3 regions of the Paraglaciecola sp. G1-13 genome follow, and region 1 is predicted to be linked to each of the others. Evidence: predicted binding sites of a transcription regulator. Region 1 holds the regulator's gene; each other region holds the start of a gene.
What was found. Region 1 encodes LexA, which represses DNA repair genes until DNA is damaged. Its sites were predicted from a motif close to TACTGTATNNNNATACAGTA; they were not measured.
Positions count from the first base shown of each region.

Region 2: recA (recombinase RecA) is a predicted target of LexA. The motif match lies at 2,039-2,058, and genes of this name have one in related genera.
Region 3: AC0L6N_RS09725 (LexA family protein) is a predicted target of LexA. The motif match lies at 1,959-1,978, and genes of this name have one in related genera.

Region 1 covers NZ_CM147903.1:4,638,721-4,643,011, reverse strand. The annotation lists gene plsB (glycerol-3-phosphate 1-O-acyltransferase PlsB) at 1-1,217, opposite strand, end outside; gene lexA (transcriptional repressor LexA) at 1,411-2,034, shown strand; gene coxB (cytochrome c oxidase subunit II) at 2,444-3,568, shown strand; gene ctaD (cytochrome c oxidase subunit I) at 3,579-4,291, shown strand, end outside.
Region 2 covers NZ_CM147903.1:3,380,916-3,385,206, forward strand. The annotation lists gene AC0L6N_RS14450 (Npun_F0296 family exosortase-dependent surface protein) at 1-239, opposite strand, end outside; gene recA (recombinase RecA) at 921-1,952, opposite strand; gene AC0L6N_RS14460 (GFA family protein) at 2,289-2,693, opposite strand; gene AC0L6N_RS14465 (DUF3224 domain-containing protein) at 2,742-3,113, opposite strand; gene pncC (nicotinamide-nucleotide amidase) at 3,219-3,731, opposite strand; gene mutS (DNA mismatch repair protein MutS) at 3,861-4,291, shown strand, end outside.
Region 3 covers NZ_CM147903.1:2,335,916-2,340,206, forward strand. The annotation lists gene AC0L6N_RS09715 (GAF domain-containing protein) at 1-181, shown strand, start outside; gene AC0L6N_RS09720 (Y-family DNA polymerase) at 288-1,553, opposite strand; gene AC0L6N_RS09725 (LexA family protein) at 1,553-1,957, opposite strand; gene AC0L6N_RS09730 (SOS response-associated peptidase family protein) at 2,186-2,629, shown strand; gene AC0L6N_RS09735 (DUF1801 domain-containing protein) at 2,838-3,242, shown strand; gene AC0L6N_RS09740 (exonuclease domain-containing protein) at 3,332-4,291, opposite strand, start outside.

The DNA of each region.
Region 1 (4,291 bases):
GCCAACATACCCGTTTTAGGCGGTAGTAAGCGACCTGTTCGACTTCGGCCTCCTTCAGGATAATACTTCACGGAATAGCCTTTGTTGAAAAGTAGCTCTAAATACTCTCTGAATACCGCGGTATACAGCTTGTTGCCGGCGAAGCTGCGACGTAAGAAGAATGCGCCACATTTTCGTAAAATTCCGCCAATCGGCCAAAAGTTGAGATTGATACCCGCAGCAATATGCGGTGTCACTAAACCTTCGTGATAGATGACATAAGTTAAAAGGAGGTAGTCCATGTGGCTTCTATGGCACGGCACGTAGATAATTTCGTGGCCATTTTGCGCTAACGCCCTGACTTTATCGGCATGTTTTACTTCAATGCCGTTGTACACTTTGTTCCATATTTTTGTGAGTAAGCGGTCGCCAATTCTTACTAACCCTTCGCGATAATCTGCGGCAATTTCATCGACATATTTCTTCGCTTTGGCTTGTATCTGGTGATTTGACTGCTTCTTGCTGCGCGCTTCGTCGCTAACTGCTTGGCGAACAGAGTCTGCGCCCAATACTGCGTTATATAATTCTTGTCGTTCGAGTAACATTGGGCCTATGAGATTTTGGCGGCGACGATGAAAGTGCGTGCCCGCTAAGCGGATAAGCTTGTGGCCTATTTCTTCATCACTGCCTTTTAAATCTGCCATGGTACGAGAGGATACAGCCTTGCTGTAACAAACGAAGTTATCTCTACCTAAAAACAGCACAATAAAAAACTTACGTAACCAGTTTGGAGATACCTGGTTGGCGATAATATCTGACCAGCCGGATAGCTTTCGGCCGGGTGCTCTGCCCCAAAAAATGGAAACCGGGACGATTTGCAAGTCTAACTCTGGGTGCTCTCTGTGGATCTGGAACAGACGAGTAACATCATCTGCAATTTTGGTGATCTTCACTTTTCGAGTAAGCAAAGAACGTGGTTGTTGTAAAAACAAACATGCGGGTAATTCCTTACCACCGATTTGCACCGGCTCGGAGGGCTTAGGCAAGCCTAGGGAATTGGTAGACATTTTTAAAGCAAATTGATCAGTGACCGAGTGTGTGCGCAATAGATAAATAATGGGTTTGGTGGTATCGATCCCAAGTTCGGTCGCTATATCTGTAGGAATGCTATTAACTTTAACCAGCCATTTTAGCGGAACAGATATCATTGTCAGCAGCAGTTTATGCAGCCATGCCATAAGAGTGGTACCTAGATAATGAAAGACCTGTATAGGATACCACGTTATTCGGCTTTTCCACCCCGCGTAATCAGTTTACAGGTCAGAGGTCTTATAGAAAATTACCTTTAATAAACAACAAAGAAGAAAAATTTGAGATTTAGCAACGACTGTATATACTCACAGTTAAACTGTATGAAACAACAGGCTGTGTATGCGTCCACTAACTCCCAGACAAGAAGAAGTCTTGCAACTGATTAAAACCACCATGCTAGAAACAGGCATGCCGCCAACACGTGCAGAAATAGCACGGCACCTTGGTTTTAAATCGGCAAATGCGGCTGAAGAACACCTCAAGGCTCTGGCTCGTAAAGGAGCAATTGAGATCTTGCCCGGCACGTCAAGAGGTATCAGGCTCACTGAGCCTTTAGAAGATCAATTAGAAGACCAAGGTTTGCCGCTTATTGGTCGTGTTGCCGCCGGTGAGCCCATTTTGGCTCAAGAGCATGTTGAAATGCATTACAAAGTTGACCCAAGTTTATTTAAACCCAGCGCTGATTTTTTACTTAGAGTTAGCGGCATGAGTATGAAAGACATTGGTATTTTGGATGGTGATTTACTGGCCGTGCATAAAACAACGGATGTGCATAATGGTCAGGTGGTAGTTGCGCGAGTAGATGAAGATGTAACCGTTAAACGGCTTGAGCGAAAAGGTCGACAAGTCGTACTACATGCTGAAAACGAGGATTTCCAACCTATTAAAGTCGATCTAGCGACGCAGCCTTTTAATATCGAAGGTATCGCTGTTGGTGTTATTCGTAATGCTGACTGGATGTAGTTGAACATTTTTTTAGGCAGTTTGCTGTTACATTATTGATCATTTTCGAGCTTCGCAATGGAGTTCGAAAATATTATTTTATTCCATGAAAACATCCCATCTTACCTACCTCATATTGCCTTTTCGCATATCATTTAATCTATGTGTTTGTTACTGAGTTGTTAACGTAACACACTGATAGACTGATTAAAATTTGGTCGATTGAATATAAAATATACAAAAAAACTGGACTACTCCCCCTATTTTGAGTAATGCTTGTTACACGATTAACAAGTCAGTAACAAAACTTGTCGCGTGCTGAACCTTACAATAATAAATTAGAACGTAGAGTTTGATGGTTATCACCACTATTTTACGCGTTTGACAAGCAGGGGGTCGAGTGAAGAAAATTTCGTTGAGTGTAATGGCAATGTTAGGTGCATTTAATTGCAGCACCGCTTTTGCAGATTCAGTGTCCGACTTAGATCAGTACCAATTAAACATGCGCAAAGGTGTGACTGATATCAGCGCCGAGGTATATGACCTACATATGTTGATGTTCATCATATGTGTGGTTATCGCTGTTGGTGTGTTTGGCGCTATGTTCTACTCCATTTTATTTCATCGTAAATCTCGTGGGGCTAAGCCTGCAAACTTCCACGAGAGTGTTAAAGTTGAAATCGCTTGGACCGTCATCCCTTTTATTATCCTCATTGTAATGGCTATCCCTGCAGCCAAAACGTTGATCGCTATGGAGGATGCCAGTGAACCGGAAGTGACGGTGTTGGTAACAGGGTCACAATGGAAGTGGCACTACAAGTACATGGATAACGACGTCGAATTTTATTCTCGCATGGCAACTCAAGCCGATGAGATTACAGGTAAATTAGACAAGGGTGTTAATTACCTCTTAGAAGTAGACCAACCTTTGGTGATCCCTACCGATAAACGTGTGCGTTTTCTTATTACCTCAGACGATGTTATTCATTCTTGGTGGGTACCAGACTTCGCAATCAAGCAAGACGCTAATCCAGGTTTTATTAATGATGCTTGGGCTAAGGTCAATGAACCGGGTATTTACCGTGGGCAGTGTGCTGAATTATGCGGAAAGGATCACGGGTTCATGCCGGTTGTGGTTATCGCAAAAGAGCCCGCCGAATATGATAAGTGGATAGGCGAGCGTCAAGCCATCCAAGAACAGGCAAAAGCTGAAGAGCAAAGATTACTAGCAATGAACATGAGCAAAGAAGAGCTCATGAGCAATGGTCAAAAAATTTACAATTCTGCATGTGCAGCCTGTCATATGCCTAATGGTGAAGGGTTGCCAGGGGTATTCCCAGCATTAAAAGGGAGTGACATTGCGCTGAACGATATGGCTGCGCATATTGATATCGTGCTTAACGGTAAATCAGGTACCGCAATGGCCGCCTTCGCTAAACAGTTAACAATGTCAGAACTTGCCGCAGTGATTACCTATGAGCGAAATGCGTGGGGTAACGATACGGGTGATCTAGTTCAGGCGAAAGACATTAACGCTGCATTAAACGGGCAGTAGGGAGACGATCATGAGCACAGTAACCGACACGATCCATCACGAAAACGATCATCACGAGCATCATGCGCCTCCTTCTGGTATTAAGCGCTGGTTGTACACGACAAACCACAAAGACATAGGCACGCTGTACCTTTGGTTCGCATTTATCATGTTCTTAACCGGCGGCGCGATGGCGATGGTCATTCGGGCGGAATTGTTTCAGCCGGGCCTGCAGATAGTTGAGCCTAACTTTTTCAATCAAATGACCACAGTTCATGGCTTGATCATGGTGTTTGGTGCTGTTATGCCCGCTTTTACAGGGCTAGCTAACTGGTTAGTGCCTATGATGATTGGCGCGCCAGACATGGCTTTGCCTCGCATGAACAACTGGAGCTTCTGGATCTTACCCTTTGCGTTCTTGATTTTACTGTCTTCGTTATTTATGGAGGGGGGCGGCCCTGCATTTGGCTGGACGTTCTACGCTCCTCTATCAACTACGTACAGTGGTGACAGTACTGCTCTGTTTGTTTTCTCGGTACATATCATGGGGATTTCATCCATTATGGGGGCGATTAACGTCATAGTGACGATCTTTAATATGCGCGCCCCAGGGATGACATGGATGAAAATGCCGCTCTTTGTTTGGACGTGGCTGATAACAGCATTTTTGCTTATTGCGGTCATGCCTGTATTAGCCGGCGCAGTGACTATGGTGTTAACAGATAAGTTTTTTGGTACTAGCTT
Region 2 (4,291 bases), 1.3 Mb from region 1:
GAGCCTGCAGCAGCACCATCAACACCAGTTGCAGCATCGAAAGTCTCAACGAAGAAACCGTTTGAACCGTCGTTAATAGCGTGAGATGGGTCTATAACATTGTTACTTGTAAGAAATGAACCATCAGTAGCGGTTTGACCACCGAATGAAATAGTTGCAGCGCTTGCTTGTGAGCTGACTACGATTGCAAGTAGCGCAGCTGTTGAAACGAATTTTTTTGAACTGAAGAAGTTTTTCATAATGTTTATCCCTTAAAAACGAATTAATGTACCAGCGAATTTAATATTGCAAATAATACTGCTCGCGATTTATCACACTACCTGCTTGGCGAATTAAAAGCACTTAGCGTGCCAATTATGAAAAAACTATATTAATCATAAGGTAATGAAATTTGGCTAACTCGTTAAAAGTGATCTTGTAAATTATGTTGACAGCAAATTTGTCATATTTTAATCACTTTGAACACTCGTTAAGTATGGTTAATAAAAAGGGCATACTAAATGCGATCTAGATTAGAACAGTCCACATAGGAATTAGCTGCTAGTTACTTCTCAAAAAGCTTATCACTTGATGTCTACCTTAGTTCGCTTACCTTGAGTAGCAGTGCATAGTGAAACACACTTGTTCAGCTGTAGCGTGCGAAGCCATAGCGCAGAGTTATCATATATGTAGATACTTTTCGTCTTATGCCGCTACTTCGTCTAAAACCAACGCACTGTACTGATAAAAAAAGCTGAATAATATAACTCTGAGATTAGGACGAAGCTTTCTTGCTAGTGCGTTGTGAGCGATAAATGTAAAACGTACTTATAGCATTCCTAGTGTTAGCACTTTAATAATTAGCACCAAAAACAAAAAACCGCCTTTCGGCGGTTTATATTTTAGCGTAGAAAATATCAGCTAATCATCTGAAATAGGCTTTATTCTTCGTCAGCTTTTGCAGGCTCTTCTGCTTTAACGGTTTTCTTTAATAGCAGTTCAGCGCGCAGCTTTTGCTCAATGTCGTTAGACATCTCGGTATGCTCTTTAAGGTATTTAACCACGTTAGCTTTACCCTGACCGATGCGTTCGCCATTGTAGCTGTACCAAGCGCCCGCTTTCTCTACAAGCTTCTGCTTAACACCTAAATCGATCAATTCGGCTTCTTTACAGATCCCTTGACCGTACATGATCTGGAACTCAGCTTGTTTAAATGGCGGAGCCACTTTGTTTTTAACCACTTTCACCCGAGTTTCATTACCGACTACTTCATCACCGTCTTTAATCGCACCGATACGGCGAATATCTAAACGTACTGAAGCGTAGAACTTAAGTGCGTTACCACCAGTTGTCGTCTCTGGTGAACCAAACATCACACCAATTTTCATACGAATCTGGTTAATAAATATTACTAAGGTGTTCGAACGCTTAATGTTACCCGTTAGCTTACGCAAGGCTTGTGACATCAAACGGGCTTGCAAGCCAACGTGTGAATCACCCATGTCGCCTTCGATTTCCGCTTTTGGTGTCAATGCCGCTACAGAATCGACTACAACCACATCAACTGCGCCTGAGCGAACTAACATGTCACAAATCTCTAACGCTTGTTCACCAGTGTCCGGCTGTGACACTAACAAATCATCGATGTTAACACCCAACTTACCAGCATAAATTGGATCAAGCGCATGCTCAGCATCAACAAACGCGCAAGTTTTGCCCATTTTTTGCGCTTCAGCAATAGCTTGTAATGTAAGCGTGGTCTTACCTGATGATTCAGGTCCGTATATTTCAACCACACGTCCACACGGTAAGCCGCCTATGCCTAAAGCGATATCTATAGTCAGAGACCCAGTAGAAATCGCTTCAATATCCATTGCTTGGTTGTCACCCAAGCGCATGATTGCGCCTTTACCGAATTGCTTTTCGATTTGACCAAGAGCGGCGGTTAGCGCGCGAGTTTTGTTATCGTCCATCAGTATGTCCTATGGTTCAGCCCGTGCACTTACACTTGGTTAAAGTCTAAATCGACACAGATAATTGAAATTATATGGGCGTAGTATACTGTACAACCATACAGTTACAAGTCACTTTATGAAAATATTAACAAAGGATGAGTTTACCTTTATATAAAGGTACGGCTTATAGAGAAACAGCTTATCAAGGCACAGAAGCTGCGAGCATTGTGAGACAGCATCAGGGTCGTAATCGCAGAGTCGTTGAATTTTAGTGTTCAAGTTCCTTTATTGCAATGCTGTCTAAGGTTGAGCTACCTCTAATTCTCACGCGCTAATTAATGCCCGCACAATCGGCTACTTAGGCATCGAATCGAACTTCTTGCATACTGTAACTGAGTCAAACCATGGAGCTCGTTCAGCATAAAAAATCTGACTCTGAGGTTGAATATTAGGTTCACAATCTAAGCTGCCAGCAGGCACAACCAACGCTTTACCAGACAAAGACTTATAAGGTACAGCGCTACCACATTCACCACAAAAGGCATTGGAAATGCTACGTCCAGCAACGTTAAAGCGCGTGATGAGGGCCTCTCCAGTGAGCCATTTAATATTGTCAATGTCTGTAAACAGGTTGGCCGCATATGCCGAGCCAGTTGCCTTTTGACATTGCGTACAATGGCATAAATGGAATTGACTAAAATCATTCTCGCATGTAAACGTGACGCGATTGCACAAACAGCTACCTAATACTTGCTTCATTAGCTTCTCATCAATTATTTTTGAATAAATTTAAATAAAGGAAACGAGCTACAGTTCAAAATCTAATTCGTAACTATGTTTTCCGTCTTGCTGGATGATCCGCATCGCGCCCTTTAACCCAGCCAAATCGCCGCTGGCCGAACCTTCCAACACTGAAATATTCAGAGATTGTGTTTCAGGTGACATGTTACCATTATGCAATAAAGAAAACGTCCCAGCCCTGCCCTTGAGCGTTCCTTCAAACTCTTCAATTGCAAAATATACTGCAACACCATTATCTGTGCGCTTACTGATCATTTGCCCTAGCCCTTTGCCTGCCAAGCCCCCTTGGTAGGTTTTATTAATTACCATACGTCCAGCGGGCGCTGCTTCGTCTTCTTGTGGTGTTAAGTCCACCTCAAAAGTGCCTGTTGCGATCAAAATTAACTCCTTATGTGAATATTGCTAACGCTTAAAGAGCGCCTTTTTATCGAATATAATAGCTAAAGGTTAAATCCTCGTTTCCTTTGCCACTGTGGGTGTAATTTACCGTTTCCCGCCCGAAGATAATGACTCTGCTTTACAATGTATGACTAACTGATTCAATGCATACTCAATAGCTCGGGCCCGCACCTGATGCCGATCCCCCGTAAAACACTGGCAAGACGTTGTTACCTCCCCATTTACCGAAAAACCGAACCAAACGGTACCAACAGGTTTCTCGTCGCTTCCGCCATCAGGCCCGGCAATTCCACTGACCGATACGGCTACATTTGCTCCAGCCGCTTTAGTCGCTCCCGTCGCCATCTGTTGCACCACCGCTTGAGACACAGCGCCATGCTCGTTTAAGGTTTGCTCGCTCACGCCCAACATAACTTGCTTTGCTTCGTTTGAATAAGTGATATAACCACTTTTAAACCAGCTTGAGCTTCCAGATGTACTTGTGATGGCGTATCCTATGCCCCCTCCAGTGCATGACTCAGCACAGGTAACACTCCAGCCTAGTCGCTGCAGATGTTCACCAAGTTGTTGTGCCAATTGAATTGAATTGTTTGTCATAATTTACATCCATACAGGGTTATTTGACGCGCTGAAAAATATTCAGCGAATACTATAAGCATGCCAAACAATGATCACTAAACAAAGCGTTAAAATTACATCGCGATCCCGATAAGAGTGCCGTAGCGAATGCCAAAAACAAATTCATCAGCAGCGTCAACAAACGCTAATCCCTCATCTTTGCAGCAGCATACGCCTATGATGCAGCAGTATTTGAAAATTAAAGCTGAACATCCTGATATTCTATTGTTTTATCGCATGGGAGATTTTTATGAATTGTTCTTTGACGATGCTAAAAAAGCCGCCGAACTACTCGATATCTCCCTAACCGCCAGGGGAAAATCAGGCGGCAATGCCATCCCTATGGCAGGCGTTCCTTATCATGCGGTAGAAAATTATTTGGCTCGACTAGTGAAAATGGGCCAGTCAGTCGCTATCGTCGAACAGGTGGGTGACCCCGCAACCAGCAAAGGGCCTGTTGAGCGAAAAGTGCAACGTATTGTTACCCCAGGTACAGTATCAGACGAGGCACTCCTTAATGATAAACAAGACAGTATATT
Region 3 (4,291 bases), 2.3 Mb from region 1:
CGCCCCATTTATTCGCGCATACGCTGGTAGTATTTTACATACAGGTGAAGGTTACGAAGTGGGTACATTTTGTCTGTTGTTTGATAAACCTCGTGCGTTCAGTGACGAAGATATCAGCGTTTTACAACGCTTCGGCGCCGCGGCAGAAAAAGTACTAATTGAAGGTTATAGCGTTCGATAATGTTCTGTAAGCGCGAGCTCTGACTACCTATTTTATGTAATCACAGGTTGTCTGTTTAGTACTTCAAATGATCCCTGCTATTGCTTTTTTTCAACGCCATTAAGTACTAGCACTTAATTTTTGGTATATCTCGCCACTGCGTCGTGTACTGCGGGGACAAAAACGCCCGCTTCATAGAAAAACGTTGCTCAAAGCCTTTGGCCGCCATTTGCACGGTTGAACGTCCGTAGCGCGAGTTAATATTATCCATACATGCCATCAACCTTGAGTTGTCATTCGACGGGTTGAATAAATCATATTGATATAAATCCTGCTCATGTAAGTCCATCAACCCGACACCACATTTGTAATAATGTACACCTGGTTGAAAAAGCTGAGACATTGCACTGTCAATCACATGAAGAATATTACGCGTGTCATTTGTGGGCACAGTGAAGCGATGAAAGAAAGAGCGCCGCACATACCCGTCATTATCATGGGGAGAATTAGTGGCAAAAAGCGTCATACTACTGGTCACGCTTTTTTGTTTACGCAGTTTCACACTTACAGTTTCAGCATGACCAGCAAGCGCCGCTCGCAATTCATCATAATCAGTCACGCGACTGCCAAAACTGCGCGTACTGTATATTTCTTTCTTGGCCGCTCTTACGGTTTCCCAGCAGTGACGAATCTCGCCATTTAACTCTCTCACCGTGTTTTCCACGATAATCGAAAACGCCTTTCTGATGTGCGACGGGTCACGGTTTGCAAGCTCCCACGCTGTGTGGATCCCCAGCGCATTCAATTTTACACCTAAACGTTTTCCTATGCCCCACACGTCAGTCACAGCCAGTTGCTTCAGCACATGCTTACGCGCATCTTCGTTATCCAGCACTGCCACGCCGATAAAACCACTCACATTTTTAGCCGCGTGATTGGCCACTTTAGCCAATGTAGGCGTCGGCCCTATGCCAACACAGATAGGCAACCTCACTTCCCGCCACACGGTTTTTCGAATACTGTTAGCATGATTATTCCAACCGTCTTGGGGCGCAGTTGCGTCTTTACCATAATATAAAAAGCATTCATCGATAGAGTACACATTGATGTCAGGGGCAAAGCGCGCGCATGTATCCATCATGCGTTGACTCAGGTCGGCATAAAGTTCGTAATTACTTGAGCGAATAACGGCACCTGCCGCTTCTAGCTCTTTTTTGACCTGAAAATAAGGTACGAACTTCTTCCCGACACCCATTCGTTTGGCAATGCCACACGCTGCACAAATACAACCATCGTTGTTGGTCAACACCACCACTGGCTTATTGCGAATACTTGGATCAAACACTTTTTCGCAACTCGCGTACATGCTGTTGGCATCACATAGAGCGAACATTACATTGGCTTTTTAAAAGGTCGATGCAGGCGGATCGAGCGCGTAACCACACCCTCTATTTGGAAATCATCACCTTCTTGTAAGAAATAGGGGGGAAATCGATTACTGGATGACAGTAGACAACGCTGCACTTTATCAATCTTTTTACACACAAATACACCATTGAGGTTGGCGACCACCACGTCTCGATCTTTAATATCTTGGGCACGGTCGACAATCAGTAAGTCGCCGGAAAAAATACCGTCTCCGGTCATCGACTCCCCCTGTGCGATACCGATATAGGTCGCAGATGGATGGTCAATCAAGAGTTGGTCTAAATCTAGGCTTAGCTGGGTATATTCTGTTGCAGGGGATTCGAACCCAACAATACCGGCAGAGGCTTTAATAGGAATAAATTTCAACATATACTGTTATTATATACAGTATATGTCGAATTCAAATAACTTTAATTAATTTTTAGGGTGCAATTAGGGTGCAACATGTGTGGAAGGCTTAATGTGATAGACAATGAGTTCGTTCAAGGCTTATGCGTCACCCTCGGTATCGATTTAACGATGACGCCGTTAGCGCCCAATCGGTTTATTCGCGCTGCAAGCGACGCGTAAATCATCCGCGAGCTTGAGGGTCAGCCTTTGTTTCAAAAAGCATCGTGGTGGCTGTTACTTGAACCGAGAGACACCGGCTTCAAACCCTCCAAATTTACCAGTTTCAATGCCCGCTACGATGAGCTGAATGTGCCCCGAACAGCTGGGTACCAACCTTTTAGGACGGCCCGTTGCATCATCGTTGCCAAAGGGTTTGGAGAAACTGAATTCGAACAGCGAGGTAATAAAAACGTACCTAAGCACTACCACGACGTTATTGCGCACAAAGGCGCTATCGCGTTTGGGGGCTTATACAAAAAATATATCAACAAACAAAGCGCTGAGGTCAGCCTTGGCTGTTCAATTGTCACCTTGGCCTCACACCCTAAACTGGCGAATATTCACAGCACGTCAAGTCCCTTGATGCTGCCGCAGGAGGATGCCTTAGATGCTTGGTTAGATACCTATTATCAGCAGATAGACAGCAAGTAGACAATTTCAACCACCTACTGCACCCTAGAATAAGGCAAGACTAGTTTGCCACTGAAATCAATACGCCGAGCTTATACCAAGCTATTGGGTCGCCTAGCGTGATCCAGCGTGTCATAATGTAATTTGTAACCCCTGTCATCTGGCGTTGAATGTCAGCGGGACTTGGTTCTATCAGCCAACGTTAAGCAGAGTGGAGAAACCCTACATTATGACCATCGTCATTTCTGATAAGTATCCTAAAATCGCCAGAGCGCAGTTCAGCGCTATTCGAAGTGAAATACGGGATATTGCTACGGTGCATAACTTAGGTAAAGTGGAAGAGTCGCTAAAATGGGGCGAGCCAAGTTTTTCAGTAAAAGGTGGCAGCCCTATCCGCATCGATTGGAAAGACAAAACACCAGAGCTCTTCAACGTTTATTTTCACTGCCAAACTCGGCTAATAGACACATTCAAAGAGGTGTATCCAAACAGTTTTACTTATCAGGGCAATCGCGCACTTAGTCTTCCTTTAACCAAAAGCATTTATGACACCCCATTAAACCAGTGCTTGTTAATCGCGATGACCTATCACAAGGTAAAACACTTACCACTACTGGGCGCGCAACCTACTTAAGCATCGGGCGTTCTGCTATTCCTTAAATTCAACGCGTCATACTTACCTGTTACCAAGAAAGCTCACGGACCAGCGCACGCAGGCAAGCGTTATACTGTGTGTTTTTTCTCGTTCACCATGATCAGTAGCTCAGCAGCAGCTTGAGCGTCACATAAGGCTCGGTGATGATTATCAAGAGACAATCCGTATTCTTTGCTTAACTTACCCAACGAATAAGATGGTGAGCCAGGATAATACTTACGCATTTCGCGCACTGTGCATAGCTTGGGCATAGAGAACGCTCTTTCTAATCGCCCGTATTCCAACTTAAAAAAGCCATAGTCGAAATTCACGTTGTGAGCCACGAAAATACAGTCTTGCATAAACGCCTCTAAATCATCTATGACTTCGCAAAAAAGTGGCGCGTCTTCGACCATATCATTACTGATCCCCGTCAAACGGGTAATAAAATGCGGCACCCGTCTTTCAGGGTTGATAAGGCTACTCCAGCTGTCGACCACCTTGGAGTCAATCACTTTAACCGCGCCGATTTCAGTAATGCGATGCCCCGGCTTGCATCCTCCTGTCGTTTCAACGTCAACCACGACATAGGGTTGTTGGGGGTTATAACGCCACTCTACTTGACACACCCCGACGTTAAACCCGGCATTTTGCAATGCGTCGATACTCACCAGCTGATTGGCGCGAAGTTGATCCCCCGGCGCTTTCACCTCTTCAAAGCGCAGTTGCTGATTTTCAATCACCATTAAATCTGGGTAACCATCTTTTAACCCTTGGTAATTTTTCGCCATTGCTCTTAAGTGGTCCGCTACCCATTGCCCGTTTACATGTCGTAAGAATACGCCAATGATCTCAAGCATCTTGGGGTGCCAACGAAATATACCGTTAGGCTGCCCATAGTATCGACTTGCAACTTGCGTCAGGTATGCCATGGCATGGCTGGATACGCTGTTTATCTGGTGCTTGTGTTGGGGCTGGGGTTGAGATTGACATTGAGTGAACAGCGCTAAGCGCGCTTCCACCTGAGCACCTAACTCATCGTATAGACA